DNA from 3 places in the Streptomyces sp. NPDC096311 genome. Region 3 is predicted to be linked to each of the others. Evidence: predicted binding sites of a transcription regulator. Region 3 holds the regulator's gene; each other region holds the start of a gene.
The links. Region 3 encodes HspR, which represses chaperone genes until heat shock. Its sites were predicted from a motif close to TTGAGNNNNNNNNNCTCAA; they were not measured.

Region 1 (6,372 bases), on a different contig from region 3:
CACTCGGCGACGATGGCACGGACGTCCTCGGCGCCGTCGACCAGATGGAGCAGCCAGACGGTAGTGACGGCGTCGAACGAGGCATCCGGGAAGGGCAGTCGGCGGCTGTCGGCGCGGACCACCGAGCCCGGGAGCCGTGCCGCCGCCATCCGGGCCATGCCCTGCGCGGCGTCCGCGCCCGTCACCCGGAGCGCCGGGCGGGCGGCGGCGAGGAGGCGCGTGACGATTCCGGTGCCGCAGGCGACGTCGAGCAGGGCCTGCACGCCGTCGGGGACGAGGCCGAGTACGGCGTCCGCGGCAGCGGCCGCTCTGGGCTCACCGCCCCTGCTGGCGTCGTATACGTCGGCTTCCTTGTCGTAGTCCAGCATGTGGATCAGTGTGCGCCATGTCCCGGAGCGAGTGCCTCCACCCTGCGGGCGAGGTTGAGGTCGAGCTCGGTGACGGCGCCGCCGATGCTGTGGGTGTTCACGGTGAGGGAGATCGTGTGGTAGCCGAGGGTGAGGTCGGAGTGGTGGTCGAGCTCCTCCTGGACCTGGGCGATGTGGACGACCATCGCGGTCGCGGCGAAGTGGGAGGCAAGGCGGTAGGAGCGGGCGAGGTGGTCGCCGTCCAGCGACCAGCCGGGCAGCTCCGCGAGCTGATCCTCGATCTCCTTCTGCGACAGGGGTTCGACGGGCATGGCCTCGCTCCGTTCTTCTTGTGGTGGGGTGCGGTGGGGACTGTTCCTCAGCCTGCCACAGTCCCCCGACCAGGGCTCTCCGGCGCCCCGGCTCTCTTCGGAGGCTCCGCCCGAAAGTCCCGGCCGTCCGGCGTTCGAGGGCAAGGCCCACGCTCCACCCACGGCGTTCCTCGGTTACGGTCGGCGTATGTCCCTCGTCGCGTCCGGTCCGACCAGACCCTCAACCCACCCCGCCGGCAAGGGCGTCGGCCCGCTGCTGCGCGGCTGGCGGGAGCAGCGCCGGGTCAGCCAGCTGGAACTGGCGCTGCGGGCCGGTTCCTCGGCCCGCCACATCAGCTTCATCGAGACCGGCCGCTCCCGCCCGAGCGAGGAGATGGTGCTGCGGCTGGCGGAGCACCTCGACGTCCCCGTACGGGAACGCAACGCGCTGCTACTGGCCGCCGGCTACGCGCCCCACTACCCGGAGACCCCCCTCGACGACCCGTCGATGGACGCCCTGCGCCAGGGCATGGAGCGGCTGATCCAGGGCTATGAGCCCTACCCGGCGCTGGTGGTCGACGCCACGTACACCGTGCTCGCCGCCAACCGTGGCATCGCCATGCTCCTGGAGGGCGTCTGCGAGTCGCTGCTCACGCCGCCGCTGAACGCGATGCGGCTGACCCTCCACCCGGAGGGCCTGGCGCCGCGGATCCGCAACCACCGCGAGTGGCGCGACCACCTGCTCGCGCAGATGGAACGGCAGATCGCCCTGGACCGCTCCGCGCCACTGCGTGCGCTCTACGAGGAGGTGGCGGCCTACCCGGCACCGGAGCGGGAACAGGGACACGAAGGGGAAGGGGGACTGGACGGCGGCGTCGAGCCCGTTCCCCATGTCGCGCTCCCCCTGCAGATCGAGCACGGCGGGCGCGTGCTGTCCTTCATCTCCTCCATCTCCACTTTCAACACCCCGATGGACGTGACCGTCGCCGAGCTGGCCATCGAGACGTTTCTGCCCGCGGATCCGGCGACGGTCAAATACCTTCAGTCACTGGTCTCTTGACGGAGCGTCGCCGATCCGTTTGAGTGGTGGCTTCGGCGCTTGGGGAGGGCGTGGCGTGAGTGAGCGGCGGGCTGCGCCCACCGTGGGGCAAGTGGTGCTCGGGCGGCGGCTGCAGGAATTGCGGGAGGCCACCGGGCTGAAGCGCGAAGAGGCCGCGCGTGTCCTGCGTGTCGCCCCGGCGACGGTGCGGCGGATGGAGATGGCCGAGGTCGCCCTCAAGATCCCTTACCTCCAGGTGCTGCTGACGACGTACGGCGTGGCCGACGACGAGGTGGCCGCCTTCGTCACGCTCGCCGAGGAGGCGAACCAGCCGGGCTGGTGGCAGCGGTTCCACGATGTGCTGCCGGACTGGTTCAGCATGCACGTCAGCCTGGAGGGCGCCGCCCGTCTGATCCGCTCGTACGAGCCGCATTTCGTGCCCGGGCTGCTGCAGACCGAGGAGTACGCGCGCGCCGTGCTGGAGGCGGGGACGGTGGGCCAGACGGGGCCCGAGGCCATCGAGCGGCATGTGACGCTGCGCATGACGCGGCAGCAGCTGCTGCTGGGGCGCGAGCACCGGCCCCACCTCTGGGTGATCATGGACGAGACCGCGCTGCGGCGTCCGGTGAGCATCCGTGGCGAGGTCATGCGGGACCAGATCGACCGGCTGCTGCGGGAGATGGAGAGCGACGACATCTCCGTCCAGGTCGCCGAGTACGCGAGCGGCCCGCATCCGGGGACGTACACCTCCTTCGCGCTGTTCCGCTTCGCGGAGCCGGAACTGCCCGACATGGTCTACAGCGAGTACCTGACCGGCGCCCTCTACCTCGACTCGCGCGCCGAGGTGGGCATGCACCTGGAAGTGCTGGACCACATGTCCGCCCACGCCGCCTCCGTGCCCCGTACCAAGGAGATCCTGCGGGAGATCCGGGACTCCTACTGAGAAGTTCTCGGAGCGGGGTTCTTGGTGAGGGTTGCCCGTGAGGGGCTCCCCGCGAGCCCCTCACCTCTAGGTTCCTTATGCCGCGCCGCCCCTCGTCTCCCTCTCGTCGTCCACGATCTCGGCGTCCACCACACCCTCCTCCTCCGCCGCCGTGGTGTGCTCGGCGGCCGGCTCCTCCGGGGGCGTCTGCTGGGCCTGGGCGTACATGGCCTGGCCCATCTTCTGGCTCACCGAGGCCAGCTTCTCGACGCCGCCGCGCAGGGCGGTGGTGTCGGTGGCGGAGTCCTCCAGGAGGCGCTTGAGGTCGGCGACGGCGGACTCGACCTCGGGTTTCGTCTCGGAGGGGATGCGTTCGTCGTTGTCGCGGAGGAACTTCTCGGTCTGGTAGACGAGTTGTTCGGCCTGGTTGCGGGTCTCGGCGGCCTCGCGGCGCGCGCGGTCCTCCTCGGCGTACTGCTCGGCCTCGCGCATCATGCGGTCGATGTCGTTCTTGGGGAGCGCGGAGCCACCCGTGACGGTCATCTTCTGTTCGCGCCCGGTGGCGAGGTCCTTCGCGGAGACGTGCATGATCCCGTTGGCGTCGATGTCGAAGGCGACCTCGATCTGCGGGACTCCGCGCGGCGCGGGCGGCAGCCCGGTGAGGTCGAAGACGCCGAGCTTCTTGTTGTACGCGGCGATCTCGCGTTCGCCCTGGTAGACCTGGATACCGACCGAGGGCTGGTTGTCCGCGGCCGTGGTGAAGATCTCCGAACGACGGGTCGGGATCGTGGTGTTGCGCTCGATGAGCCTGGTCATGATGCCGCCCTTGGTCTCGATGCCGAGGGACAGCGGGGTGACGTCGAGGAGCAGGACGTCCTTCACGTCCCCCCTGATGACACCCGCCTGGAGGGCCGCGCCGAGCGCCACGACCTCGTCCGGGTTGACGCCCTTGTGCGGGTCCTTGCCGGTGAGTTCCCTGACCAGGTCCGTGACGGCGGGCATCCGGGTCGAGCCGCCGACCAGGATGACGTGGTCGACCGCGGCGAGCTTGACGCCCGCGTCCTTGACCGCCTGGTGGAAGGGGGTCTTGCAGCGGTCGAGCAGATCGGCGGTCAGCTCCTGGAACTGGGCGCGGGTCAGCTTCTCCTCGAGATGCAGGGGGCCGTCGGCGGTGGCGGTGATGTAGGGCAGGTTGACGGTGGTCTCGGAGGAGCTGGACAGTTCGATCTTGGCCTTCTCGGCGCCCTCGCGCAGCCGTTGCAGCGCCATCTTGTCGTGGCCGAGATCGATGCCGTACGAGGCCTTGAAGCGCTGTGCGAGGTGTTCGACGATCCGCTGGTCCCAGTCGTCGCCGCCGAGCCGGGTGTCGCCGTTGGTGGCCTTGACCTCGATGACGCCGTCGCCGATCTCCAGGAGCGAGACGTCGAAGGTGCCGCCGCCCAGGTCGAAGACGAGGACGGTCTGCTCCTCGCCCCGGTCGAGGCCGTAGGCGAGGGCGGCGGCCGTCGGCTCGTTGATGATCCGCAGCACCTTCAGGCCCGCGATCTCGCCCGCCTCCTTGGTGGCCTGGCGCTGGGCGTCGTCGAAGTACGCGGGCACGGTGATCACGGCGTCCGTGACGTCCTCGCCGAGGTAGGCCTCCGCGTCCCGCTTCAGCTTCTGCAGGACGCGCGCCGACAGTTCCTGGGCGCGGTAGCGGGTGCCGTCGACGGAGCCCTTCTCCGGGAAGCGCCAGCTCGCGTCGCCCATGTGGCGCTTGACCGAGCGCGCGGTGCGCTCCACGTTCGTCACGGCCTGACGCTTGGCGACCTCGCCGACGAGCACCTCACCGTTCTTGGCGAAGGCCACCACGGAGGGGGTGGTGCGCGCGCCCTCCGCATTGGTCACGACGGTGGGGTCGCCGCCTTCCAGGAGGGCCACCACCGAGTTCGTCGTACCGAGGTCGATCCCGACCGCACGTGCCATGTCCGTCCCCTTCCGCCAGGGCGCTGCCCACCTTCAAGCACAAAACTTGAGTGCGTTCTTGTCAATGGGGCGGACATGACAGCGCCGCGGGCCCTGCGTGGGGACCGCGGCGCCGTACTGCTCCCGGGCGTCAGCCCAGCTTGGCCGACAGGGTGATCGTCGTGCCGGTCAGCGCCGCGCTGACCGGGCAGTTCTTCTTCGCGTCCTCGGCCGCCGCGACGAAGCCGTCGTTGTCGAGGCCCGGCACCGTGCCCTCCACCGTCAGGTGGATGCCGGTGATGCCCTCGCCGGGCTGGAAGGTGACGTCGGCGTTGGTGACGAGCTTGGTGGGCGGGGTGCCCGCGCCCGCGAGGGCGTGCGACAGCGCCATGGAGAAGCAGCTGGAGTGGGCGGCGGCGATCAGCTCCTCGGGGCTGGTCTTGCCGTTGGCGTCCTGCGCCCGCGACGCCCACGTCACCGGCTGCTGGCCGATGCCGGAGGAGTCGAAGGTGACGACGCCGCTGCCCTCGAGCAGGTTGCCTTCCCACACGGTGTGCGCGGTGCGCGTGGTTGCCACGATGATTCCCTTCGATGGGGTCCCGTTTTCGGGGTCCGTGCGCACCATCCGATCACACCTGCGCGCGACTCACCCAGAATGACGGCTCACCAAGTCCGCCAAGACGGCTCGCCGCGGCCGCGAAGGTGGTTCACCGCACCCGGAAGACCGGTCCCCGCGCCGTGAACGGCAGCCGCGCGCCCTGCGGAATCAGATACGCGTGCTCGCGCCGCACCCGCAGCACGTCGCACCCGCCGTCCGTGATGACCAGCAGCGGCGCGCCCGGCGGGAAGTCGTCCGCGCGGTGCAGCAGATCGATGCCGGGCTGCAGCACCGTACCGCCGCGCCCGTGCACCCGTACGCGACCGGCGATCTCGGTGACCGGGAGATAGCCCGCGTCGTGCGGCGCCGCGTCGCAGAACACCACCCGCGCTGCCGGTACGTCCCGGGCCTCGGCGTACGAGGCGATGGCGCCCAGCGCCTTGCCGAGCAGCGTGCGGTCCATGGAGCCGGAGGTGTCGAGCACGACGCCGAAGGTGCACCGCGCGATCTCCTCGGGCGGGAAGTACCGTCCCGCGCGCGGGATGTCGGGGGTGGACGCCTGACGGCGCGAGGGGCGCGCGTACGTCCGTACCGGCTCGGGGCGGGGCACGAACTCGTCGAACCAGCGGGCCAGGCGGGCGTCCCAGGGCAGCGGCGGATGGTCGAGCGCGCGGATCTCCTCGACCAGACCGCCCGGCAGATAGCCCCGCTCCAGCTGCTGGTGCAGGTCGAAGCCGTGGCTCAGCCCGCGGCGGTAGAGCTCGTCCAGGTCCACGTAGTCGCGCGGGGAGCCGAGCGGGGCACCGAGGATGTCACCCGCACCCTTGCCGCGCAGCGTGGACAGCCGGCGCATCCGGCGCAAATCCTTCGCGATCCGGTCGTACACCTCCTCCGCCGAGAGGTCCTTCAACTCCGCGTCGTACAGGAGCCCTTCGGGCATCGTGCCGACCTGCATCTCGCACAGCCAGCCGTTGATGACGTAGTCGGCCGCGATGTTGAAGAGGTACGGGTCGCGGGGGCCGCAGCGGTCGCCGTGCCGCAGGGCGGCGTGCAGCATCTCGTGGGCGAGGACGAACCGCCATTCCTCGTCCTCCAGTTGACGCAGCGGGTTGATGTAGATCTCCCCCGCCTCCGCGTTCACCGCGGCGACGGAGATGTCATGGGCGCGGGCCAGTTCGGCGTCGGCGACCAGGGTGATACCGGCCGCGATG
Region 2 (6,372 bases), on a different contig from region 3:
TGGGCCAGGTCGCCCAGCTCGTCCCGCCGGTCGTCACGCACCCGGCGGGTGTAGTCGCCGTGCGAGATGGAGCGGGCGACCGTGTTCATCTCGTCCAGCGGCGCGGTGAGCGAATGGGCCACGAACTGCGTTATCAGCAGTGTGGCGATCATCGAGAAGACCGTGATGAAGCGGAGCTCCGTCTTGGTGTGCACCGCGATCATCGACAGACCCGTGGTGATGAGCACGGAGATGACGACCAGAGCGCCCAGCTTGGTCTTGATCGAGAAGGGGCGTACGGAGCCCCAGAACCCCTCGCCGCGGCCCGGCTCACCGGGACCGCTCATGACGCCCGTGGTGCTGCCCGATTCACCGAGCCCGCTCATGACATCAGCCCCCTACATGAGGTTCCTGGTCCCTGCGGAGACCCGGCTCACGGAGTCGGGGTCTCCAAGGCGTAGCCCACACCGTGGACGGTACGGATCCGCTCGGCACCGATCTTCCGGCGCAGCGCCTTGATGTGGCTGTCCACGGTCCGGGTGCCCGAGGCGTCCGCCCAGTCCCAGACCTCGGCCAGCAACTGCTCGCGGGAGAGTACCGCGCGCGGAGTGTTGGCGAGGCATACCAGGAGGTCGAATTCGGTGGGCGTGAGGTGCACGTCCTCCGAGCGCACCCGCACCCGGCGCTGCGCGTGGTCGATCTCCAGCTCGCCGAGGCGCAGGATCCCGCTGCGCGGCGTCGAGGCGGCCACCACGGCCCGCTCGACCCGGCGCAGCAGGACGTGGACGCGCGCGGCCAGCTCGCGCATCGAGAACGGCTTGGTCATGTAGTCGTCGGCGCCGACGCCGAGCCCGACCAGCATGTCGGTCTCGTCGTCGCGCGCGGTGAGCATCAGCACCGGCACCGGGCGCTGGGCCTGCACGCGCCGGCAGACCTCCAGGCCGTCGAAGCCGGGCAGCATGATGTCGAGGATCAGCAGGTCGGGCTGCCAGGCCTCCGCTGTGTCGACGGCGGCCGGTCCGTCGCCCGCGGTTTGCACGAGGAATCCCTCGGCTCGCAGGCGGGCCGCGATGGCGTCGACGATCGTCGGGTCGTCCTCGACCACCAGCACCCGGCGCTGAGCGCCTGGCGTGGCCGCCGTGCCGTTGTGCGAGGTGTGTGTCTGCTCCATCGCCCGCCCCTGAGGTGTGCTTTCCGGAATCCGTGGGGTGATCCCATGACTGCGCTTGACGCTTGAATGATCTGCGCCAGGGAAGCAGGGTACGGGCAGTCACCTTCGCTCGGCTATCCAGGCCCGACCGCGAGATGGACGACGTCCGGAACGCCCCGGGCAACGGGGATCTCTTCGGTACGCACCTGGTGGAATCCGGCATTCCGCAGCGTTCCTTCAAATTCCGGAGAGGGCTGCGCCGACCATACGGCGAGTACCCCGCCCGGCTTCAACGCCCTTGCGCAGCTTGCCAGTCCGGCGGGTCCGTACAGCCCGGTGTTGTCCTCGGTGACGGTCCAGTCGGGCCCGTTGTCGATGTCGAGGCACAGCGCGTCGTACGTGTCGGAAGTCTCATTGACGTGAGCGAGCAGATCCGATCTCACGATCTCGGTCCGGGGGTCGGTGAGCGCCGCCGCGGAGAGTTCCGCCAGCGGTCCGTCACGGTGCCAGTCGATGATGGCCCCTTCGCGTTCGACGACGGTGATGTGTCCCCAGCGCGGGTCGGCGGCGGCGTGTGCCAGAGAGAACCCGACGCCGAGCCCCCCGATCAGCACCTTGGGCTCCGTCCGCCCGTCCAGGGCGTCCAGCGCGGCGTCGACGAGCAGCCGTTCCGAGCGGCCGTCGGAGGTGTCCATCAGGAAGCACCCGTTGGCGATGATCTGCAGCAGCGCGCCGTGGCGCCGCAACACGACCTCGCCGTACGGGCCTTCCCGGCGATCGATGACTACAGGGATGTCGTACGAGGCAGTCATGACTCCCATCCTGGCATTTTCACCGGGATGGGTAGCCGAATTAACCGTTCCTAGGGGCTGAGCGGGAGTGAGTCCTGTTGCCAGGACCGCTGCTCAGCCGAACAACCCCAACGGTGTGGGGTGTTCTGGTCGCGCGTCTTCGCTCCACTGCCGGGCGGCACGTGTCTGGTACGCGGTCCGGGCGGGTGGGGGCGGGTCCTCCTTCTCTTGTTCGACGTCCTGCTCGCCGAGGCGGGCGGTCCCGGCCACCTCGCCGACGCGCTCTTCGTGCAGCGCTACAAGGCCGCCCGGATGCGGGCCCACCTCGACCGGCTGCTGTGCTCGATCACCGTCTCGGGCACGGGGCTGCCGTCGGACGCGCGCACGGACTGGCTCGGACGCATGTGCGGACACGGCGACCCCGGACGCCGTACGCGCTTATCAGGTTGCTATGAATCGCCTCCCACGTGGCGTCGGTCATAGACAGCGGCGCCGCGAGCCCCCAAGGGTGGAGCGGGACGGAAGGAGCCCCTCACCTTGGACCGGAGCACGACCGCGACGGCGAGGGCAGTGGCGACGACCACGGCCCCGACGGCCTCCTCGGCCGATGCCGCGCTCAAGGACCCACAGACGGGCACGCTTCTCCTGGACGGGGTGCCGCGACAACGCGGTGCCACGACCGTGTCGCCCGCCCCCCGCCCGGCGACGACACCCCCTGTACTCGCCCCTCCCGCTCCACCCGTCTCCCGTGTCCTCGCCCGGCTCCGGTCGCTCCGTCCCTGGCGGCTGCTGCCCACCCCCACCGGAACGCCGTTCACCTTCGGTTACGCGGCCGTGCTCACCGTCACCGCGATGGTCACCGACTACGCGGACCCCTCCCTCGTGCACGCCTTGCAGCAGGGGTCCAGCACCGATGTCGCGCACCTCGTACGCGAACCGGTGCTGGTGCTGCTGGCCAGTGCGCTGTGGATGGCCGGCGGGATCACCTCGCCGTACGCCATCGGGTTCGTGCTGGTGCTGACCGCGCTGGAGCGGCGGATAGGCGGCCTGCGGGCCGCCGGAGTCTTTCTGCTCGGGCACGTCGTGGCCACCCTGGCCACCGAGGTGCCCGTCGGCCTTTCCGTGCTGGTGGGAGACCTCCCCGACAGCTCCCTGCACCGTCTCGACTACGGCATCAGCTTCGGCGTCGCCACGAGCGTCGGCGCGCTCGCCGGATTGCTGAGGCCCTGGCTGCGCTGGCCCATGCTGGTCGTCTTCGGCTCGATGGTCGTCGGGGACCTGCTCGAATTCGCCGACCCGATGACGGACTGGGGGCATGTGATGTCCCTGGCGATCGGGGTGTCGACCTGGCCGCTGGTCCGCGGCTGGCGCCGCGCCCGTACGGAGGCGGCCTCCAGTCCCGCCGCCCCCGCCGCCGCACACACCGCTCAGTCGCCCGGCACCGCCGCCGTCTGACATCCCGGGCGGTCGGGCCGGGTCCGGACCGGATCAGTCCAGTCCAGTCCAGTCCAGTCGGGTCGGGTCAGGTGGCCCGGGCCGCCGTCAGCCGTCGAGCCGGCTCCGGGATGCCGAGGCGACGCTCCCGTTCCGCACTCGCCCCGTGGAGCTGGTCGGTGAGCTGGTAACGGTCGGCGCGCAGGTCGTAGTACTCGCGGAAGAGGACCTCGCCGCCGTTCACCCCGCCGTTCACCCCGCCGGGCAGCCGGCCCTGCCGGTCCAGGCGGAGACCATAGTACTCCGTGTACCGCTCGGTCTTGCCGATGTACGTCGCCCAGCTGTGGATCGGCGCCGTCTGCTCGGACCCGTTCGCCTCCGTCACTGCCCGCACCGCCGCCGCCCCGAGCGCTGCTACGGCCGCGGCCCCGGCACCCACGACCACCCGGCGCCGGGTCGACCCCCGTTCCCGTCCCTGTTCCTGCCCCTCGCCCACGTCGCGCCCCGTCTCCCCGTGCGTGGTTCCACAGCCTGTGGATGAGCCTGCAGTGCGAAGGAGCCGGCTGCGAATGCGATTGCGGTGGTGCGGCGGGGCTCGTGCACTCTCGCGGCTGGGTCGGCTGCGTCGACCGGGCGCGGTCGCACGGGAAGGGACGGCTGGCCGACGGCGTTGACCGCACCACAGGCGTTCGCCGCGGATCTACGGCGGAGTGGCGCCGGCCAAGAGGGAAGCGTGGCGGATACCCCACTGACCTGCGTGGATGTCTCCGTGGAGAGCGATCGCTCACAGCGAACAGACCCTGGGGAACAATCCGGGGCTCACGTGCATTGAGTCGGCATAGCTCAACTTGACTGCCTAGGGAGAGATAATGGCTTCGACGTCCACACCGCTCACCCTGCCCGTGTTGCCGCTCGATGATGAGGTCGTGCTGCCCGGGATGGTGGTTCCGCTGGACCTGAACGACGCCGATGTACGCGCCGCGGTGGAGGCCGCCCAGGCCGCCGCGCGGTCGGAGCCCGGCAAGCCGAAGGTGCTGCTGGTGCCACGCATCGACGGGGCGTACCCGAGCACGGGCGTGCTCGGCACCGTCGAGCAGGTCGGCCGACTGGCCGACGGCGACCCGGGCGCGCTGATCCGCGGCCGTGGGCGCGTGAAGATCGGCGCCGGGACGACCGGTCCTGGTGCCGCCCTGTGGGTCGAGGGCACCCGGGTCGATGAGACCGTGCCCGACCCGCTGCCCGGCCACGTCACCGAACTGGTCAAGGAGTACAAGGCCCTCGCCACCAGTTGGCTGCGCAAGCGCGGCGCCTGGCAGGTCGTGGACCGCGTACAGGCCATCGACGACGTGTCCGCCCTTGCCGACAATTCCGGTTACTCCCCGTTCCTGAGCACCGAGCAGAAGGTCACGCTGCTGGAGACCGCCGACCCGGTCGCCCGGCTGAAGCTCGCCACCGAGCAGCTGCGTGAGCACCTGGCGGAGCAGGATGTCGCCGAGTCCATCGCGAAGGACGTCCAGGAAGGCGTCGACAAGCAGCAGCGCGAGTTCCTGCTGCGGCGCCAGCTCGAAGCCGTCCGCAAGGAGCTGCGCGAGCTGAACGGCGACGCCAAGGAGGGCGAGGAGTCCGACGACTACCGGACCCGCGTCGAGGCCGCCGACCTCCCCGAGAACGTCCGCGAGGCCGCGCTCAAGGAAGTCGACAAGCTGGAGCGGTCCAGCGACCAGTCGCCCGAGGGCGGCTGGATCCGGACCTGGCTCGACACCGTCCTGGAACTGCCGTGGAACGAGCGCACCGAGGACGAGTACGACATCCAGGGCGCCAAGAGCATCCTGGACGCCGAGCACGCCGGTCTGGAGGACGTGAAGGAGCGCATCACCGAGTACCTGGCCGTGCGCAAGCGGCGTTCCGAGCGTGGTCTCGGCGTCGTCGGCGGGCGGCGCGGCGGTGCCGTGCTCGCGCTCGTCGGTCCGCCCGGTGTCGGCAAGACCTCGCTCGGCGAGTCCGTCGCGCACGCCATGGGCCGCAAGTTCGTCCGGGTCGCGCTCGGCGGCGTACGGGACGAGGCCGAGATCCGCGGCCACCGGCGTACGTACGTCGGCGCGCTGCCCGGCCGCATCGTCCGCGCCATCAAGGAGGCCGGGTCCATGAACCCGGTGGTCCTGCTGGACGAGATCGACAAGGTCGGCTCCGACTTCCGCGGCGACCCCGCCGCGGCGCTGCTCGAAGTCCTCGACCCCGCCCAGAACCACACCTTCCGGGACCACTACCTGGAGGTCGAGCTCGACCTCAGCGACGTGGTGTTCCTGGCGACGGCCAACGTGCTCGAAGCCATCCCGGAGGCGCTGCTCGACCGTATGGAACTGGTCCGGCTCGACGGGTACACCGAGGACGAGAAGGTCGTCATCGCCCGTGACCACCTGCTGCCGCGTCAGCTGGAGCGGGCCGGTCTGGAGAAGGAGGAGGTCGCGCTCGACGAGAGCGCGCTGCGCAAGCTCGCCGGGGAGTACACCCGGGAAGCGGGCGTACGCAACCTGGAGCGGGCCGTCGCACGCCTGCTCCGCAAGGTCGCGGCGCAGCACGAACTCGGAGAGCGGGAGCTGCCCTTCACGGTGACCGACGCCGATCTGCGCGGGCTCATCGGACGGCCGCACCACGTGCCCGAGTCCGCCCAGGACCCGGCCGAGCGCCGTACCGCGGTGCCCGGTGTCGCCACCGGTCTGGCCGTGACGGGCGCGGGCGGTGACGTCCTCTTCGTGGAGGCGTCGCTGGCCGACCCGGAGACGGGCGCGGCCGGTCTGACCCTGACCGGTCAGCTGGGTGACGTGATGAAGGAGTCGGCGCAGATCGCGCTCTCCTTCCTCCGCTCGCACGGCGCCGAGCTGGAACTGCCGGTCGGCGACCTGAAGGACCGGGGCGTGCACATCCACTTCCCGGCGGGCGCGGTCCCCAAGGACGGTCCGAGCGCGGGCGTCACCATGACGACGGCGCTGGCCTCGCTCCTGTCCGGCCGGCTGGTCC
Region 3 (6,372 bases):
CCGTCGCGGCGAAGATGGGCCTCCAGCAGTTCGGCAAGGAGGGCGAGCCCTTCGACCCGATGATCCACGAGGCCCTGATGCACTCGTACGCGCCGGACGTCACGGAGACGACGTGCGTGGCGATTCTGCAGCCGGGGTATCGCATCGGCGAGCGCACCATCCGCCCCGCGCGGGTGGCGGTCGCCGAACCCCAGCCGGGGGCGCAGACCGGCAAGGCGGACTCCCAGGATTCCGCCGAGGCGGCCGACGACAAGGAGAGCGGTGGCCCGGACGAGGGCTGACGTTGAACGCATGAGAGAGGAGGGGCGTCGAGGATGAGCACCAAGGACTTCATCGAGAAGGACTTCTACAAGGTCCTCGGCGTCCCCAAGGACGCCACCGAGGCAGAGATCAAGAAGGCGTACCGGAAGCTCGCCCGCGAGTTCCACCCGGACGCCAACAAGGGCAATGCCAAGGCCGAGGAGCGCTTCAAGGAGATCTCCGAGGCGAACGACGTGCTCGGAGACCCCAAGAAGCGCAAGGAGTACGACGAGGCACGCGCCCTCTTCGGCAACGGCGGCTTCCGTCCGGGTCCCGGCGCGGGCGGCGGCAACTTCAACTTCGACCTGGGCGACCTCTTCGGAGGCGGCGCCCAGGGCGGAGCGGGGGGTGCCGGTGGCTTCGGCGGCGGCATCGGTGACGTCTTCGGGGGCCTGTTCAACCGCGGCGGCGCGGGCACGGGTACGCGGACCCAGCCCCGGCGCGGCCAGGACATCGACACCGAGGTGACGCTCAGCTTCACCGAGGCGGTGGACGGCGCGACGGTCCCGCTGCGGATGACGTCCCAGGCGCCCTGCAAGGCCTGTTCGGGCACCGGCGACGCGAACGGCACACCGCGCGTGTGCCCGACGTGCGTCGGCACCGGTCAGGTCGCGCGCGGCTCCGGCGGCGGCTTCTCGCTCACGGACCCCTGCCCGGACTGCAAGGGCCGCGGTCTCATCGCGGAGAACCCCTGCGAGATCTGCCACGGCAGCGGTCGCGCCAAGTCCTCGCGCACGATGCAGGTCCGCATCCCGGCGGGGGTGAGCGACAACCAGCGCATCCGCCTCCGCGGCAAGGGCGCACCCGGCGAACGGGGCGGCCCGGCAGGCGATCTGTACGTCACGGTCCATGTGGACGCCCACCCGGTCTTCGGCCGCAAGGGCGACAACCTCACCGTCACCGTGCCCGTCACCTTCGCGGAGGCGGCACTCGGCGGCGAGGTGCGCGTACCGACCCTGGGCGGCCCCCCGGTCACCCTGAAGCTGCCCCCGGGCACGCCCAACGGCCGTACGATGCGGGCCCGCGGCAAGGGTGCCGTCCGCAAGGACGGTACGCGTGGCGACCTCCTCGTCACCGTCGAGGTCGCGGTCCCCACGGACGTGTCGGGCAAGGCTCGCGACGCCCTGGAGGCGTATCGCGAGGCAACCGCGGGCGAGGACCCACGGGCCGAGCTGTTCCAGGCCGCGAAGGGAGCATGAGCAGATGGACGGCCGTCGTCGAAACCCCTATGAACTGACCGAGGAGACCCCGGTCTACGTCATCTCGGTGGCGGCCCAGCTCTCCGGCCTGCACCCGCAGACCCTGCGCCAGTACGACCGCCTCGGCCTGGTCTCCCCGGACCGCACCGCCGGCCGGGGCCGGCGTTACTCGGCCCGCGACATCGAACTGCTCCGCACGGTGCAGGCGCTCTCCCAGGACGAGGGCATCAACCTGGCCGGCATCAAGCGCATCATCGAGCTGGAGAACCAGGTGGCCGCCCTCCAGTCCCGCGTCGCGGAACTGGAATCGGCCCTGGACGGCGCCGCTGCCGCGATGCAGCAGCGCGAGGCCGCGGTGCACGCCTCGTACCGCCGCGACCTGGTCCCGTACCAGGAGGTCCAGCAGACGAGCGCGCTGGTGGTCTGGCGTCCGAAGAGGCAGTCGGACTAGTTCCAGCTACCGAAGGGGGTGGGGAGGTCGTCGACCTCCCCACCCCCTTCGGCGTTCCTCGGCTCACCGCGCCGGTTCGGTGACCGTCCAGTCGCCGGCGGGCAGGGTCTCGGTGCCGTCGGCCCTCACACCGGTCACCCAGTAGGAGGACGTGGTGCCGCGCTTCGTGCCGGTGTCGAAGTACTCGAACGCTCCGGCCGAGGCCTCGTGGACCTTCTCGTACGCGGCGGTGGCGGGGTTCCACCGATAGATGCGAAAGCCCTGCGCGGGTTCGGCGGACTCCTCTTGGCCCGCTCCGAGCCCGGACCAGGTCAGGCGGTTGCCCTCGTCGCCCCAGAGCTCGCCCCAGTAGACGGTGTACCGCCCGAGGTCGGTGGCCGGGTTCTTGTCCCACTCCAGCTCGAAGCCGTACGCGGTCGGGGTGACCGTCAGCCCGGTGACGGCGGGCGGCGGGTGAGGTCCTCGCGCTCGCCGGCGGCGGCCGCGGAACGCGCGGACTCGTTGCCCGCCGCGTCGAGAACGGTCACCCGGTAGGAGGAGGCGACGCTCTCGACGGCCGAGGTGTCCAGGTACGAGAGTTTGTCCGTACTGCCCATCCGGGCGTACACCCCGTTCTCGGTCGTCGCCCGGTAGACGCGGTAGGACACCGCTCCCGTGACCCCGTTCCGGTCGAGCTGCAGCCCGCGGGACACCGAGGTGGCGATCAGCCCGGCGGGCGCGGCGAGCGCCGTCCGGTCGAGGGTGGTCACGGCCTGGTCCGCGTTGCCCGCCGACTCGTTGCCCGCCTTGTCGTGGGCGCGGACCTCGTAGGAGTAGGTGTCGCCGGTCGCGGGCACGGTCGTGTCGGTGTACGAGGTGGCGGTCGTCGTACCCACTCCCGTCCAGGTGGCGCTGCCCTTCGGACGGCGGTAGGCGCGATACCCCGCGAGGTCCATCTCCTTGTTCTTCGCCCAGCTCAGCTTGGCGTTGCCGCCCGCCGTGTCGTACGAGACGGAAGTCCCGCTCGGGGTGAGGGGTTTGACCTTGTCGACGGTGGCGGTGGTGCGGCGGGTGTAGCCGAAGGAGACGTTGGCGGCGCCGGTCCAGTTGACGTAGTCGACGCGGAGGGTGTGCTTTCCGGAAGGAATCGTGACGTTGACGGTCTTTTTGACCGTCGAGGAGACGTTCTTCCAGAGGTCGGCCTTGCGGGTGCCGTCGAGGTAGACGCGGATGCCGTCCTGGGCGGTGACGGGAAGGGCGAAGGGGCCTCCCGAACCGAAGTCCCTCGTCACGGTCCAGCGGACGCCGAAGTTGTCCTTCGGGAGGCCGGAGGCGGGTGCCTTCGTGCCCCAGTTCTCGCTGACCGCGGCATCGCAGTCCGTTTTCTTCGGTATGCCAGAGAAGGTGGTGTTCGCATAGAACTGCCGCTTGTACACCGGCGATGCGCAGCTGCTCGCGGCGGAGGCGGGCGCACCCGAGACGGCGAGCAGACCCCCGGTGGTGGCGATCGTCGGCGTCGCGGCGAGCGCCGGTCCACTCCGCCCAACTGGTCTCATGCTTCCCCTGGTTCGTGCTGCGGTGTGCGCGGCCACCTTCGAGACTCCCGGGTGCGGGGGTGGGTTGTATGTCGCCGGGGAGCGCGTGACGCAAGTCAATCAGAGGGGTTCTGTGGAAGTGGCGGCGCACCCCCTTCCCATCGTGTTCACTTGGGGAACACAGAATGCTGTTGCCATCTCGTTAAGTGGTTACTCCTTGACGCTGAGGTGATCGCCGCGTTGGCTTTCAGCCACCTGGGTCGCAAAGCAGCTACCTCGCCCGGAAGGCACCTGATGTGAACACTCGTAACACCCGGCTTCGTCGTACCGCCATAGCCCTGGCCTGCTCCGCGATGACCGTTTCCCTCGCCGCCTGCGGTGTCGTGGACGGGATCGGCGGCAGCAACACCAAGGCGAGCCCGACCAAGGGTGACGACATCACGGTTGGCCTGCTCCTCCCGGAGAAGGCCAACACCCGTTACGAGAAGTTCGACTACCCGATCATCGAGCAGCAGGTCGCCAAGCTGACCAACGGCAAGGGCAAGGTCGACTACGCCAACGCGGGGCAGGACGCCTCCAAGCAGAGCCAGCAGTTCCAGCAGATGGTGGACGACAAGGTCGATGTGATCCTCGTCGACGCGGTGGACTCCAAGGCCATCGCGAGCGATGTGCAGAAGGCCAAGGACGCGGGCATCCCCGTCATCGCCTACGACCGTCTGGCGCAGGGCCCGATCGACGCGTACATCTCCTTCGACAACGAGCTCGTCGGCCAGGTGCAGGGCAAGGCGCTCCTGGAGGCGCTGGGCACCAACGCCTCCACGAAGAAGATCGTCATGATGAACGGCTCGCCCACCGACCCGAACGCGGCGCAGTTCAAGTCGGGCGCCCTGGGCGAGCTCAACGGCAAGGTCGTCATCTCCAAGTCGTACGACACCAAGGACTGGGATCCGGCCGTCGGCAAGGCCAACATGGAGAAGGCCATCTCGGCCATCGGCCTCAGCAACATCGCCGGTGTCTACTCCGCCAACGACGGTCTCGCGGGCGCCGTCATCGACGCCCTGAAGACCATGGGCGTCAGCAAGGTGCCGCCGGTCACCGGCCAGGACGCCGAGCTGGACGCGGTGCAGCGGATCGTCCGGGGCGAGCAGTACATGAGCGTCTACAAGTCCTACCCCGATGAGGCCTCCGCGGCGGCCGAGATGGCCGTGGCGAAGGTCCAGGGGCGTGGCATCGAGTTCGACGCGCTCACCCGCGACAAGGTCGACAGCCCCACGAACAAGAAGATCCCCTCCCAGCTGATGCCCGTGGTCGCCCTGACCAAGGCGAACATCAAGGAGACGGTGATCCAGGACAACATCTACACCGTCAAGCAGATCTGCACGGCCTCGACCAAGGCGGACTGCACGGCGATCGGCCTCAAGTAGACGAACGCGCGGGAGCCCTGGGCGAGGGGCTCCCGCGCGTTCGGCGGACCGGGGTTCAGCGTCCCATCGACTGCCAGATCGTCAGCGCCAGCGCCGTGCACGAGGTGGCGGCCGCCAGGGAGGGCAGGGGCCAGCGGGTGCGTTCCAGGGCGTCGAGGCGGGACTCGTGTTCGTCGAGGGTCTTGTCGGTCTGGTCCGCGCGTTGCAGGAGGAGGGCGAGGTCGCCGCGGGTGGTGGCGAACCCGACGTCGACCGAGCGGCGCAGCCGCTCCAGTTCCAGGGCGACGCTCTCGGCCTCAGTCGTCGGCATCGGCGGTTTCTCCGCGGGAGGGCCCGCGCAGCCACCCCGGCAGCAGCCGGTCCACCGCGGGCATCGACATCACCCGGCTGAGCAGCGCGGCGCCGCCCACCACGGCCGTGAGCTCGGGTACGTCCCGGATCAGTGGGTCGTCGGCGACCAGCGGCAGGACGGTGATCAGGGCGAACAGGGTCTGGAGTGTCGTACGCAGGGTTCTGCGGCCGGCGTCGCTCATCTCCGGGCTCCTTTCGGGTGCTCCAGTGCTTCTCGGGTACGTCCGGCCCCCTAGGCGCGCGGGACGCGCAGCTTGTCCCAGCTGGTGCGGCCCGGGGTGCCGTCGGCGTCCTTGCCGACGTAGCCGAGCCCGCGCTGCCAGGTCGCGTACGACAGGACGTCGGCCTGCGTCCACACCGGGCCCGGGCCGGTCGAGTAGCGCCCGCACCCCTCCGCGACCAGCCGTTCGCCGACGGCTGTGATCAGCGGACTGCGGCGGCCGAGCGCGAAGAACGCGGCGCCGGGGAAGGGTTCGTACGAGACCGGTCGGGAGCCGAGCCGGGCCGCCACCCGTTGCCGCATCCCGGACATCGAGAACGACGGGTCGATCTTGCGGCGCGTCCACTCCTTGTGCGCGATCACGCTGGACGCGGACCAGCCATGGGCGCGGCAGATCGCGGCGGAAAGCCGTTCCACGGCGGCGAGCTGGGCTGCCGGGTAGGGGTCCCGCCCGTTGCCCAGGTTCTCGATCTCGAAGCCGTAGAAGCGGGCGTTGCCGTCCACGGCGTCGGGTCCGGGGGCCGGCAGTACGGCTCGTTCGGCCCGTACGGCCTCCAGGACCGCGGTCGAGCCCGAACCGGCGTGGTTGGTGCGGCCGTATCCGACCAGGTGGACGGTGCCGTCCTTGGTGATCAGGCCGATGCAGAGCGGGCCCGGCAGGTCCGCGGTGCCCTCGCGGCACAGGCGGAGGCTGTCGGTGCCTGCCGTGTGGTGGAGCATGACGCCGTGGACCGGGCCCCAGGCGCCTCGGCTGTTGCGGTTGTGGGTGCGCCAGTTGTCGCTCTCGGAAAGGGCGACGCCCTCGTCGCGCAGGGCGCGGGCGAGGGCGTCGGCGGTCAGTGGTGTGGCCATGTGTGCCTCACATCACGGGAGTTACGGTGATGAATCGGTTGGCGAAGGTCGCGGTGCTGGT

Region 1: a site for HspR is predicted at 4,631-4,649, ahead of dnaK (molecular chaperone DnaK). Genes of this name have one in related genera too.
Region 2: a site for HspR is predicted at 4,183-4,201, ahead of lon (endopeptidase La). Genes of this name have one in related genera too.

Annotation. Positions count from the first base shown of each region.
Region 1 covers NZ_JBIWFN010000005.1:197,824-204,195, reverse strand. The annotation lists gene ACIRA5_RS15180 (class I SAM-dependent methyltransferase) at 1-368, opposite strand, end outside; gene ACIRA5_RS15175 (4a-hydroxytetrahydrobiopterin dehydratase) at 374-679, opposite strand; gene ACIRA5_RS15170 (helix-turn-helix domain-containing protein) at 867-1,718, shown strand; gene ACIRA5_RS15165 (helix-turn-helix domain-containing protein) at 1,774-2,640, shown strand; gene dnaK (molecular chaperone DnaK) at 2,716-4,584, opposite strand; gene ACIRA5_RS15155 (OsmC family protein) at 4,715-5,140, opposite strand; gene ACIRA5_RS15150 (hypothetical protein) at 5,271-6,372, opposite strand, start outside.
Region 2 covers NZ_JBIWFN010000020.1:166,220-172,591, reverse strand. The annotation lists gene ACIRA5_RS40160 (ATP-binding protein) at 1-326, opposite strand, end outside; gene ACIRA5_RS40155 (response regulator transcription factor) at 413-1,150, opposite strand; gene ACIRA5_RS40150 (spermidine synthase) at 1,264-1,941, opposite strand; gene ACIRA5_RS40145 (hypothetical protein) at 2,149-2,403, shown strand; gene ACIRA5_RS40140 (rhomboid-like protein) at 2,458-3,375, shown strand; gene ACIRA5_RS40135 (hypothetical protein) at 3,443-3,850, opposite strand; gene lon (endopeptidase La) at 4,224-6,372, shown strand, end outside.
Region 3 covers NZ_JBIWFN010000006.1:183,169-189,540, forward strand. The annotation lists gene grpE (nucleotide exchange factor GrpE) at 1-281, shown strand, start outside; gene dnaJ (molecular chaperone DnaJ) at 315-1,499, shown strand; gene ACIRA5_RS17410 (heat shock protein transcriptional repressor HspR) at 1,504-1,950, shown strand; gene ACIRA5_RS17415 (fibronectin type III domain-containing protein) at 2,379-3,485, opposite strand; gene ACIRA5_RS17420 (sugar ABC transporter substrate-binding protein) at 3,761-4,888, shown strand; gene ACIRA5_RS17425 (hypothetical protein) at 4,944-5,198, opposite strand; gene ACIRA5_RS17430 (hypothetical protein) at 5,185-5,421, opposite strand; gene ACIRA5_RS17435 (peptidoglycan-binding protein) at 5,472-6,311, opposite strand; gene ACIRA5_RS17440 (hypothetical protein) at 6,319-6,372, opposite strand, start outside.